Regions from separate parts of the Paenibacillus sp. FSL H8-0457 genome, predicted to be linked through region 2. Evidence: riboswitches for the same ligand, from Rfam matches in the RefSeq annotation. Region 2 holds a riboswitch; each other region holds the start of a gene.

Region 1 (4,168 bases), 610 kb from region 2:
GCAGCATCGTTCGTTCCACATCGAAATGCCAGCGGGCGTTTCGCTCTTTCGCCGCATACATCGCTGCATCCGCGCGACCGATCAGCTCTTGGTCGTTCCTGGCATGATCCGGATAGACCGCGATGCCGATGCTCGGCGTGGTTCGGACCTCATGCCCTTCCAGCTCATACGGCTCGCTCAGCATCGTCCAGATCTCTTCCGCCATCCAGATCAGTTCCTGATCCTCGCCGGCCGGATGAATCACTACCGTAAATTCGTCCCCTCCTAAACGGGAAACCAGAACGCCTTTGGATTCAAGGGTTTGAAGACGGGTCGCGACCTTACGAATCAGCAAATCGCCGGCACGATGGCCGTAGCGGTCATTCACTCGTTTAAAACGGTTCATATCCATATACAGCAGCCCAACGCGGGAACCCGCACGGTCCGCCTCCTGCAGCGAGCTCGACAGCCTCGCGTTAAAGTAGCGGCGGTTATAGAGTCCCGTAAGATCGTCGCGATGCGCCAAGGTCTCGCTCTGCATCAAGCTTTGATGCAGCCGGTCAAACAAGCGGTCATTCTCGAACTGGATCAGGATCTGCCTGATCAGAATCAGGATGACGCAGAGGGATAAGCCGGTAAAAAGCCCGTTCCATCCTCCGAACCGCTGCACCATAAGGGCAAACATCCCGCCAAGCACGCTGTAAGGAAGCAGATATCTTACGATCAGATTTCCGAACGAACGGGGCTCCCTCTCATCCAACGATTGATTTCGGGCATCGGGAGCTGACCGCCCTCCTGCCAAACCAATGATGAATACCGATAACGTATACAGTGGGTACAGGTATGAACGAACTTCAACACCCTTATAATCGACGAGATACATATGCAGAACATCGGCGGCAATGTACATGCTCCCGCCAAGGCATATCAGGAAGACTGCCCGTTTCCTTAGCTGCCCTGTGTTAAAATACAACACCAGGGTGAAGAAAATAAGCACCGTTGCGCACAGCGGGTACAGCATGTCCACCCACAGCTTTCCCCACAAGGCTTCATTCGCCAAACCGTTAAGCTCGGGCTTGATGAAATATTCCCAGCCTACCGTCATGACCGTTATGCCAACGATCACGATATCCAGCATAAACCGAACTCCCCGAAACGAACCTTGAACGTGCCGGAACAAATAAATGAGGGAACCTGCAAACAGGATGATTTCGAATCCCCAGAATAATTGAGTCAATATTGTCCGGGAAGCGCTCTCTTTCCCCAGCCAAAAATAACAAGCATCGATGATTCGAGCCGAGGCATCCGCCATCAGCCCGGCACTTGCGATAAGCCAAAACCTTCGAAGATGCGGCTCGTAATGCCGACTGATCCGTAGTAAATAGACGGAAGCGGCAGCGGAAGCCATAATGACTAGAACACGCTGAAGCAATAAAGCATCAGGCATCCACAGAACGGTCATTATCTGAATGAATGCATATATGATGGCGAGTCGAATCCACAGATGATCTGCTGGAGTTGGACTCATAAGCATTCCTCCTCGGCCAAAAGGCAAGCTTTCTTCAACGCTTGTTTGTTAGGTCTTTTGAATTAATAGTTATAGTTCTCATGATACTTTTTACCCACCTAAAAGTAAAGATGAGGAAATGAAAGAAAGACCATCGATTCTACTCTATTAAACCATCGCGCCCCAAAAAATCGCCGTCCTCAAGACCCACTTGACGTATAGGGATTATGTGATAACATTTCAGTCATATCTCATATGAATCGGAAAGGGGGTTTAGCCTTGTCACAGAAACGATTGGATCATGTCGGCATTGTCGTCCGGGACCTTGAAGCCACGATTGCTTTTTACACAACCGTCGTCGGACTTGAACTGAAGGATCGCCTTACCCATACCAATGGCGTCATCCAGCTGGCATTCCTCGGATTTAACGGCAGCGACGAAACGGAAGTCGAGCTTATCCAGGGTTACAGCGACACGCTTCCTGCAGAAGGCACCGTCCATCATTTCGCAGTCAGCACCGATAACATCGAAGCGGAATATGCGCGCGTTCAGGGACTGGACGTACCTCATCTTGACGAGGAAATCGTAACGCTTCCGAACGGGTACCGCTATTTCTTCGTGCACGGTCCCGAAGGAGAATGGATTGAGTTCTTCCAGCGCTAACCGCTGGCGAACAGGATCCTTTAATTGCTTCATCCCGTGAATGGTTAACGGGGTTCATTCTTCCAACTGCACAAGCCATGTCCAATACGAAGACCTGCCTCGTTCGCATCCCTTCCGAACTAGACAGGTCTTTGCGTTAGGACTATAATAACGGATGTAACGTCCGAAACTTCATAAATCCCGGGGGAGCTGGAATTTGGCCGGCTGAGAGTGTATCCGATGATACTGACCCTTACACCTGATCTGGGTAATGCCAGCGTAGGAAGTCCATGTTTGCGGCAGCTATGATTTGCCGTGGTATACACTTACGCCGTCATGCGTCCTGATATCATTCAGGGCGCTTTTTTTGTGGAGTTAACGAGGTCATAGAAAGAGAAAGAGAATTCAAAGGAGAGAAGACACGATGAAGAAGGGAAAATGGATGGCACTGCTTCTCGCTTGCGCCCTGCTGATGGTTGCGGCGGGATGCGGTACAGGCGGACAGAACGAAAATACAGGTACCGAAGGCGCAGACGGCCAGGCAGCCGAAAAGCTCCGCGACGTACAGCTGATGCTCGATTGGTCGGCCAACACAAACCACACCGGACTGTATGCAGCCAAGGAGCTCGGGTATTATGAGGAAGAAGGGCTTAACGTCCAGATCGTCCAGCCGGGGGCGGGCGGAACGGATACGCTGGTCGCATCCGGCAAGGTGCCGTTTGGCATCAGCTACCAGGAAGGCGTCACGCTTGCCAGAACCCAAGGCCTGCCGCTTGTCTCCATTGCGGCGATTATTCAGCATAATACATCCGGCTTTGCCGCCCCCAAGGACAAGGGGATCGTCAAGGCTGGCGATTTTGAAGGGAAATCCTACGGCGGCTGGGGCTCGCCTGTTGAGGAAGCCGTCATGAAATCCATCATGGAGATCGACGGTGCCGATGTCAGCAAAGTAAATATGGTTAACATGGGCGATGCCGATTATTTTACGGCCGTCAAACGCGATATTGATTTTGCCTGGATCTTCTATGCCTGGACCGGTATCGAAGCCGAGCTCCGGAACGAGCCACTTGACATGATCTATGTGAAGGACTACTCCGAGCAGCTTGACTATTACACGCCGGTGATCGTAACGAACGAGAAGCTGATCCAGGAGGACCCGGAGCTTGTCAAAGCATTCATGCGGGCGACCTCAAAAGGATACGACTATGCGATTCAACATCCTGAGGATGCGGCTGCCCTGCTGACGAAGGCCGTTCCCGAACTGGATGCCGAGCTGGTTCTTGCCAGCCAGAAATGGCTGAGTCCCCGCTATCAGGATGATGCTGCCCGCTGGGGCGAGCAGAAAGCCGAAGTATGGTCGGGGTATGCAGACTGGATGTTTGAACGCAAGCTGCTCGAGAAGGAGCTTGATGCGGACAGCGCCTTCACCAATGAATTTTTACCGGAGAAACCATAGGATGCATTTAATTAGGAAGAGAGACGCCTGTCCGGCAGGCTGGCTCTCTTCCATTACAATATAGCTTGCATGAAAGGATGAGTTTAGATGGCAAACACCCTCTTGAGCATACAAGTGATACCCAGAACGCCGGATGGAGGCGACAGCATTCCTTATGTGGATGAAGCGATTCGGGTCATTCAAGAGTCGGGCGTGAAATACGAGGTCCATGCGCTCGAAACCACCTTGGAAGGAGAGCTTTCCGAGCTGCTGATGATCGTTGAGCGCATGCATGAGGCGCTGGTGAAAGCGGGAAGTCCCAGCGTCATATCCCAGGTCAAAATCGCGCACCATCCGGGCGGCATCAGCATGGATAAGCTGACTGAGAAATACCGTCCATGAGAAAAGGCTGGTGGAGCTCCGTTTGGCCGCCCGCTGCGGCGGTCCTTTTCTTTTTGACGGTATGGCAGGCCGCGGTATCGGTATTCGATATAGAGCCGTATATTTTGCCAGCGCCGACGGCCATCGGGCATGAAGCCGCCACCGGCGCCACCGGCGCCTCCGGCCTTTTTCAGCATACGCTGGCCACGCTGCAATTAACCCTG
Region 2 (4,168 bases):
CCCGTCATCGCAGCACCGCCTGACGGCGGCGATTGTATGCCCAATGATTGGTCGGGCCCTGTCCCTGCCCCAGGTTTAAGCCGTCCTCAATGGCCGCTTGAATGAATAAGCGCCCGCTCTGAATCGCATCGAATGCACTCAAGCCTTGGGCCAGACCTGCCGTAATGGCCGCAGAGAAAGTACAGCCGGTCCCATGTGTATGAACGGTATCAATTCGTTTGCCATATAATTCTGTGAAGGCCGTACCATCATAAACGATGTCGATGACCGGAGGACTTTCCGGATTACCGTCATCGTTGGAAAAGAGCGGACGCCCCCCCCTATACTCCCCAGCAGGCATGGCAGTTCTCGTTTGACCGTGCGTCCTTTCGAACTGAGGCATCTCTTCCTGCTGCATACCCGCCGCTATAGCTGTTCCCCTGTCTCTTTTGTGATCCGCATCTTCACCGCTGCCTAGCATTCCCTCGTCATGACCGCCTTTGATCACTACGATCCTGGGCCCCAGACCATGAATACGTCTCGCCGCTTCTTTGCGATCGTTCATCGTGCGGATTCGCATCCCCGCCAATGCTTCGGCCTCCGGTATATTGGGGGTGACAATCAACGCCAGCGGCAGCAAATCTTCTCTTAAAGCCTGCACCGCTTCGCTTTGCAGCAGCTCCGCTCCGCCCTTGGCGATCATCACGGGATCGACAACGACCTTCCCCCAGCCGAATGCCCGAATCCGGTCAGCAACCAGCCGAATGATCTCGGCATTGAACAGCATGCCCGTCTTCAATGCATCTACCCCGAGGTCTGAGCCAACCGCTTCAATCTGCTCCGCAGTTGCTTCGGGCGGCAGCGGATATACGCCGTGAACCCCCAAGGTATTCTGCACCGTGATCGCGGTAATCGCCGACATGCCGTACACGCCGAGTTCCTGGAAGGTTTTCAGATCGGCCTGAATGCCGGCGCCGCCACCGCTGTCAGACCCGGCAATCGTCAGGGCACGGGGTATGCTAGCCTCGCTCATCGCGTGCCTCCAGCCGCCGCCGCTCCCGCTTCCAACACAGCGGCATACCCTTCCAGCGATCCTGGATGAAGCTTCGCCAGCTCGTCCAGGAAGGTTATCTGGAAGCTTCCCGGTCCCAGATCTGCCGTTCGCTCCGCAGCTTTCGCCGCCGCGGCCCCATAGAAGGCCAGACCCGCCGTACCTGCAAGCAGCAGGTTCGCTTCCACCGCGGCAAAGGCTCCCAGCACCGAGGTCAGCAGGCAGCCTGCGCCAGTCACCTTCGTAAGCAGCGCATCCCCTCCGGTAATGATGCGCACTTCCGTTCCATCGGTAATCACGTCCTCTTCACCGGTAATGGCCACGATCGTGCCTAACTCGCGCGCAGCCCGCACGGCCAGCTCGGCATGATTGCCGCCTGCGCTATTGCCTGCGTCTACGCCCTTGATCTCGCGGACCTCCCCGATAAGGTAAGCGACTTCAGCCGCATTTCCGCGCACGAGCGAAACCTTCACCTCGCTTAGGATCCGCAGCGCCGACTCCGTCCGCAAACGGGTCGCTCCCGCGCCGACCGGGTCCAGCAGCACCGGCACGCCATGGGCATTCGCCGATTGTCCCGCGATCATCATCGCATCCACCAGCTCGCGGTTCAGCGTGCCGATGTTCAATACGAGCGCGCCCGCGATGGCGGCCATATCCGCCACTTCCTCCGGCGCGTAAGCCATCACCGGCGACGCGCCCAGCGCGTACAAGCCGTTAGCCGTAAAATTCGTAACCACCACGTTCGTCATATTGTGAACGAGGGGGCTCGTCTGCTGTACCTTCGTTAAAAGCGCCGAAACCTCTTTTTCCCATGAACGCATTTTATATCAGCCTCTCTTCGCTATAATGGAATTCCATGTGCTTGTGAACATCGCTCTTTACAGCACGGCAGCCTCCAGCTGCACCGGCCACTCCTCCTGCTTATAAGCCATGTCCCAGAACAGATACTCCAGCTGGCTGCTCAGCATAAAATGCTCCCTCATCCGTTCCCGCTCGGCTGCCGTCGTACCCTCCGCCCATGCATCGACACGGTCGCAGAACTTGGCTGTTGCGTCTTCCCCCCGGTTTCCGTAAAAAGAAATCCAGTCGTAAAACGGATGGGAGGCATCCGGCTTCACCTCATTCAACAGCTTGCGGCCAATCTCCAGGTACGTCCATGGGCACGGCAGCAGCACGGCCATAATCTCGCCCAAACTACCCTCATGCGCCACCGTCAGCATATGACGGATGTAATGATGCGCGGACGGAGCCAGCGGATATCCCTGCAGCTCTTCATAGGTCACCCCGGCGGCTGCGCAAAAATTCTGATGCGGGTGCACCTCGCTGTGCAGGATGAATGAAATCTGTTCGTTAAAGGCCGCGATCTCTTCCCGGCTGGTCGATTTGGATATGGCTATTCCGTAAATCCGCATGTAGGCATTCAAATACTCAAAATCCTGCTTCACATAGTGAATCAGCTGCTCCCGCTCCAGATTCCCCTCGGCAATGCCTTTTACGAAGGGATGATCGAAGATTGCTTGAAAAATGCCTCCCGCCTGCTGACGGAGCGCTTGCGTGAAACTCATGTTTGTCCCCACCTCCAACATATTGAAGAGCAGGAAGTCCGTAAGACACGACTTTTCAGACAACGCTAAAAAGCCGCCCCGAAAACTGGAGCGGCTTCGTCAACAAGCCCGGGTGCGCCAAAAAAACGCACCGAGACCTCATATTCGAAGGCTCCACTTTCCTACGCTAGTACGAACTAGATCAGGTTCAAAGGGTCCAAGATACGCTCTTGTCTCAGCCGCCAACGGCTCCCCTAGTGGACTTCCTATTCTTTTGTCTAATACTGTACATAGGTTTGGGGGTGGTGTCAAACGTTAACAGTTTGTGGACGGAACCTCAAGCTCGAACCTTCCTCCGACCGCGTGATTGTGACGATGTACGGTGGCGGCTGTCTTTTCGCAAGATAAAAACGCAGGCTACCCCAAACTCATACCGGAAACACTGACGCTCGGCTGTCATATATGCCCCCGCATAATGAGTGCATAAGCGCAATTCAAATAAATGAAGTTTAAAGGAGCGAGCGTATTTATGACGAACCAACCGAAAGCGGTTAAACCCATTCCGGATGGCTACACCTCCGTGACGCCGTGGATCATCTCAAGAAACTCCGCAGCGCTGATCGATTTCCTCAAACAAGCATTCCGAGCCGAAGAGCTTGCCCGCGTCTATGTTGGCGATGGTGTCATCGGCCATGCCGAGGTCCGAATCGGAGATGCCGTCGTCATGATGTTTGATGCAAAGCCGGAATGGCCGGATAGCCCGGCATACCTCCGTTTGTATGTTGAGGATTGCGATGACGTGTATCGGCAAGCGCTGGCCGCAGGAGCGGTCTCGGTGACGGAGCCAACGACCTTGTTCTTCGGCGATCGGGTGGGACGGGTACGGGACCCGTTCGGCAACTTATGGTGGGTACAGACACGAATGGAGGACCTCACTCCGGTGGAAATGGAACAGCGTGCCCAAGACCCGGAATACATCCAAGCGATGACCTATGTTGCAGGGGCGGAGATCGTGGTGAAGATGTCGTAAAAAGTTACCGTGAAGCGAGCGTTATCACAGGGAGGACATGGGTGGATTCGGTGTCCCAAGGGTATGCATGGATGGCTGCCGACCAAAACAACTTAGAACAGCATAACTTAAAGCAGCTATGGATTAGAGGTAGAAACCTGGGGGACACAAAGTAGTATATAGTAGGTGCTATTACTGGTCTTGGTGCTACTACTGGTCTTGTGCGACTACTGGTCTTGGGGCGACCGCTCGAGGACAAACGGACTGAGGATACGTTATTTAGCTGAATAGGCGTAATTTTTGATGGCTAACGGACACCAGATACGTAATTTGTAGAGTATGATGGCAAATAGGCTCCTTATTGAGGTAATAGGGGATCGGTATCCTGTGTCCGTCCGTTAGATCCAAGAATCGAGGGTTAATTAGGGAAATAAGGGATCTGGTGTCCGTTAACGAGTACCTTGGTGACTGGCTGGTCGGTGCTATTACTGGTCTTGTGCGACTACGGTATTGATGCTACTACTGGTCTTGGTGCTATTACTGGTCTTGTGCACTACACTACTGGTCTTGTGCGACTACTGGTCT
Region 3 (4,168 bases), 2.4 Mb from region 2:
CCAGCGTATCCCGCAACGCATCGGCGTGATTCGCTTTGCCCGTCTCCCGTCCGGATTCGGTCCCGCTACACCAGCGCGGGGAAGGCAAACTTGACGTCAACCGCCCTTCCCGAATCTCCCAGATGTGCGTGGCCGCCCGCTGCGCGATCTCCATTTCATGGGTCACCATGAGAATGGCGGTTCCGGAGCGGCGCAGCCGTTCGCACATCTCCAGAATCGCGAACGTGTTCCGCGCATCCTGTCCGAAGGTCGGTTCATCCAGGAGCAGGACGGCCGGCTGCCTTGCCATGGCCGTGGCAACGCTCAGCCGGCGCTTCTGGCCTGTCGACAGCTGGTACGGGTGCCTGTTATCCATGCCGTCCAGCCCAAAGCGTTCCAGGCAGCGGTCGGCCCGTGCCTTCGCTTCATCCGGCGGCATTTGGTCCACCAGCAGCGAGTACATCACCTCATCGCCGATACGTTCCGTCAGAAACTGAAGCTCCGGATTCTGAAACACGAATCCGATTTGGCGCAGCTGCCGCTCTCTCTTCTTCCGCACTTTCCTGCGCTTGCCCTGGATGACCTCCTCCCCGCAGAGCACATAGGTCCCTTCGGCGCGCAGGAGCCCCATCAAACTGAGCAGCAGCGAGCTTTTGCCTGCGCCGTTCGGCCCGATCACCGCAATGAAATCTCCGGGGTATACCTCAGCCGAAGGAAGAGAGACGACCGGTTTCTCCCATCGCAGTCCCCGGAAATCATCTAACCGAATGACAGGCTCCCCAAGGTGGGCATACGTTGAGTCTGCCTCAGGTATGAGACTTCCCAGCTCATCGCCTGGCGCGTCTACCGGAGCAAACAGCTCCCGTCCTACCCGAGACTCCGCATAATCCTCCCATACGCCGGGATACCAGATGCCATACGCCTGAAGCTCGCGCGCATACTCGGCGAATATCGCTGCCGGCGGACCATCGCCCAGAATGGCGCCATCCGGGGTGAACAGCACCACGCGGTCCACGTATTGGGCCATTTCTTCAATCCGGTGCTCCACGATAATCAGCGTACGCCCTTCCGATACGGCCTTCACCGCTGACCAGATTTGCTCCCTGCCTTCCGGGTCGAGCAGGGCGGACGGCTCATCGAGGAACAGCACCTCCGGCTCCAGCAGAAGGGCCGAAGCCAGCGCAAGCCTCTGCTTCATCCCCTGCGACAGATGACCGATCGGCATATGCAGCTCCTGAAGGTCAAGCCCAACCTCATGCAGGACGGCTTGCATTCGCTCCTTCATCTCGTCGCGGGGAACGCTGAGGTTCTCCAGCACGAAGGCCAGCTCTTCATCCACGTACGGCATGCAGAACTGGGTATCCGGATCTTGGAATACATATCCCCAAGAGCGAGGCACCAGCTGGGCTTCGCATTTCATCGGCACCTCCGTGGCGCGGGGAATCATCCCGCTAAGCACCTGAAGCAGCGTAGATTTGCCGCAGCCGCTCGGACCGAGCAGCAGCACCTTTTCCCCGCGGGCAGCCGAGAAGGACAAGTCCTTAAACATCAAACGCTCCTCGCCCGGATACTTCAGGCGCAATCCCTCCACATGCACGGCCTGCTCCGTAACCGCCTCGGCGGTTGAAGACGAAACCAAGCGGGCGGCGGTTTTAGACATGGCGCGGATCATCCAGTGCTTCATAATCCTTCTTGGACGCAGGGCGCAGCAGGGATGTGACGCCCGTACGGTCCAACGCTTTGGCCAGCAGCAGCATGAGCAAGCCGGCAATGACGGCGCCGCTGAGAATCCGCATGCCATACTTGGCAAGGAACATCCAGGTCTGAAGATCATCGGTATAACTGTAATAGAAGTCCATCACCATCGAGCCGACCGCCGCGCCGGCCCCGGCAATCGCCACCGTCCACGCCGAGGTGCTCCGGTAACGGAACGCCGCGAATACCAATTCCGCGCCCAGCCCTTGAATGAGACCGTACAGCAGCAGCGTCAGTCCCCAGCCGCTCCCGAACAGCACTTCCACGTGGGCCGCCGCCACCTCCGCGATGATGGCCACTCCCGGCTTGCGGATCAGCAGGTAAGCGAGCGTGGCCGCTGCGAACCACATGCCGTATAACAGTTCATCCGCTTCGAAGAACAGCGGTTTCAGCAGATTGTAAACCGATCCCCAGAAGTGATAAATGACGCCAAGCACCAGCGATACCAGCACCGTCACCAAAATATCGCTTAATCGCAGCCCTTTTCTAGGCTGTACCCCCAATTTCTCTTGCACAGACGTTCCCATAACAACACATTCCCCTCTCCACCGCTTTTTTTGTATAAACACAACAAAAAACCGTCTGGAAAAACGCGCAGACGGAAAAATAGGCCCTATGTAGGCAGGGTCGGATATTCTCTACGCTGGCATTACCCAGTTCAGATTAACGGTCAACAGCGGATAGCAGCTGCAATCTCAGCCTGATTCACTCAAGCCCCCGTATTCCCTATTCGGTTTCATGTTAATCTTAAAATACACATTCGTTCCCCAATTAGCAAGAACCTTTTTTCAAAAATGGCTATTTATTGATTTCCGGCTCATTCTATGTCAATATCAGAGTGATTGGCTTTTCCACCAACGTTTTATTGCCGACACCTATGCACAAAGGAGAATGACATGGCTAAACAATTGCTGCGTCTGATGACCGAGCTGTCCTCCCGCAAGTGGCTGTCCCGCATCATGGGGCATTGTTCCCACAGCCGGCTGAGCCGTCATCTAATACCTGCATTTATACGAATCTACCAAATCCCGGCGCATGAAGCGGAGAAGGAGATCCACGAATACCGTTCGCTGAACGAATTCTTTTCCCGCCGGTTAAAAATAGGCCTCCGCGCCATAGACGACACCGCCGATGCCATGGTAAGCCCCGTCGATGCCACGATTTCGGCGATGTGCGCCGTCAACGCCGGCACCATCCTCAGCGTCAAGGGACAGGATTATACCCTGAGCGAGCTGCTCGCCAAGTCACCGAGAATGGAGAATTATATCAACGGTTATGCATTCGTATTGTATTTAAGCCCCACCGACTATCATCGCATACATTCCCCGGTAACCGGCATTCAAGCGGAAAGCGAGCATTTGAAGGGCCGGGTATACCCCGTGAACGATTTTGCGATGACCCATATCCGGAACGTGCTCAGCCGCAACGAGCGCCTCATTACCTATATTGCCCATGAATTCGGCGAAGTTGCGGTCGTGAAGGTCGGAGCCATGAACGTAAGCAGCATCCGTTATGCCGACGAGAGCGTGAAGAAATACGACATTGGCGACGAACTTGCGTACTTTGAATTCGGCTCTACCGTCGTGCTCTTGACGGAGAACGGCACGTTTACACCCCGCGGTGACTTGGAACCGGGCTCCAAGGTGAAGATGGGAGAACTGCTCGGTTTGCTGCACCCTTCCACAGCCCGAAAAGGGTAATTCCTTTCAGCTTCCAAGCATGCGCTTTAAGCTAAGTCCATGAAACATTCGACGGATGAAGGATTACCGCCTGCTCAGCAGCCGGTAAATGATCCGCTGAAACAGCCGATCTGGCAGCAGTCCCTTGATCCGCGCGGTCAGCCGCGTGCCTCGGGGCAGCGTATAGCGGAACCTCGGTTTGGTCATGGACGATATGCTTGCCACAAGACGGGCTACCTCCTGCGGATCCCCGCTTTCCTTGGCCGTCCGCTCGGAATAGTCCAGCACGCCCTTCAGCAGATCGCTGTAGGGTGATCCTTCCTTGACCGCCAGCTCCCCAAAACTCTTGTTCCAGATCGGCGTGCCGTAGGCACCGGGCTGGACCAGCACGACGTCGATCCCAAAGGGCATCAACTCCATGGACAGGCTCTCGCCGAACCCCTCCAGCGCAAATTTGGAAGCGGCATAGGGACCATAACCCGGAAAGCCGACCCTGCCGCTAATGCTGCTCATGAGAATGATTTTAGACCGTCCGGTCTTGCGCAGCAGCGGGAGCATATGCTGCGTCACCGATACGGTCCCGATGAAATTCGTCTCCATCTGCTTTCGCCAGCCCCCCAGCGGCACTTCCTCCACCATGCCGCCCACCGCCTCGCCGGCGTTGTTCACCAGCACGTCCAAGCGGCCGAACTTCTGCTCCAGCGCCGAAGCAGCAGCCTTGACCTGCTCCTCGGCACTTATATCCAATCGGAAGA

The links. Region 2 has a riboswitch for thiamine pyrophosphate ahead of tenA (thiaminase II). Riboswitches for the same ligand answer to the same signal wherever they lie in the genome.
Region 1: linked by a shared signal. The riboswitch ahead of MHI43_RS03120 (ABC transporter substrate-binding protein) and the one ahead of tenA (thiaminase II) in region 2 are both predicted to bind thiamine pyrophosphate.
Region 3: linked by a shared signal. The riboswitch ahead of MHI43_RS27335 (ECF transporter S component) and the one ahead of tenA (thiaminase II) in region 2 are both predicted to bind thiamine pyrophosphate.

Annotation. Positions count from the first base shown of each region.
Region 1 covers NZ_CP150293.1:713,215-717,382, reverse strand. The annotation lists gene MHI43_RS03130 (GGDEF domain-containing protein) at 1-1,507, opposite strand, end outside; gene MHI43_RS03125 (VOC family protein) at 1,766-2,149, shown strand; TPP riboswitch at 2,322-2,431, shown strand; gene MHI43_RS03120 (ABC transporter substrate-binding protein) at 2,553-3,584, shown strand; gene MHI43_RS03115 (MTH1187 family thiamine-binding protein) at 3,672-3,965, shown strand; gene MHI43_RS03110 (ABC transporter permease) at 3,962-4,168, shown strand, end outside.
Region 2 covers NZ_CP150293.1:1,318,594-1,322,761, reverse strand. The annotation lists gene thiE (thiamine phosphate synthase) at 1-8, opposite strand, end outside; gene thiD (bifunctional hydroxymethylpyrimidine kinase/phosphomethylpyrimidine kinase) at 5-1,012, opposite strand; gene thiM (hydroxyethylthiazole kinase) at 1,009-1,851, opposite strand; gene tenA (thiaminase II) at 1,909-2,595, opposite strand; TPP riboswitch at 2,737-2,840, opposite strand; gene MHI43_RS05660 (VOC family protein) at 3,104-3,604, shown strand.
Region 3 covers NZ_CP150293.1:6,083,510-6,087,677, forward strand. The annotation lists gene MHI43_RS27330 (ABC transporter ATP-binding protein) at 1-1,639, opposite strand, end outside; gene MHI43_RS27335 (ECF transporter S component) at 1,632-2,261, opposite strand; TPP riboswitch at 2,353-2,465, opposite strand; gene asd (archaetidylserine decarboxylase) at 2,631-3,434, shown strand; gene MHI43_RS27345 (oxidoreductase) at 3,498-4,168, opposite strand, start outside.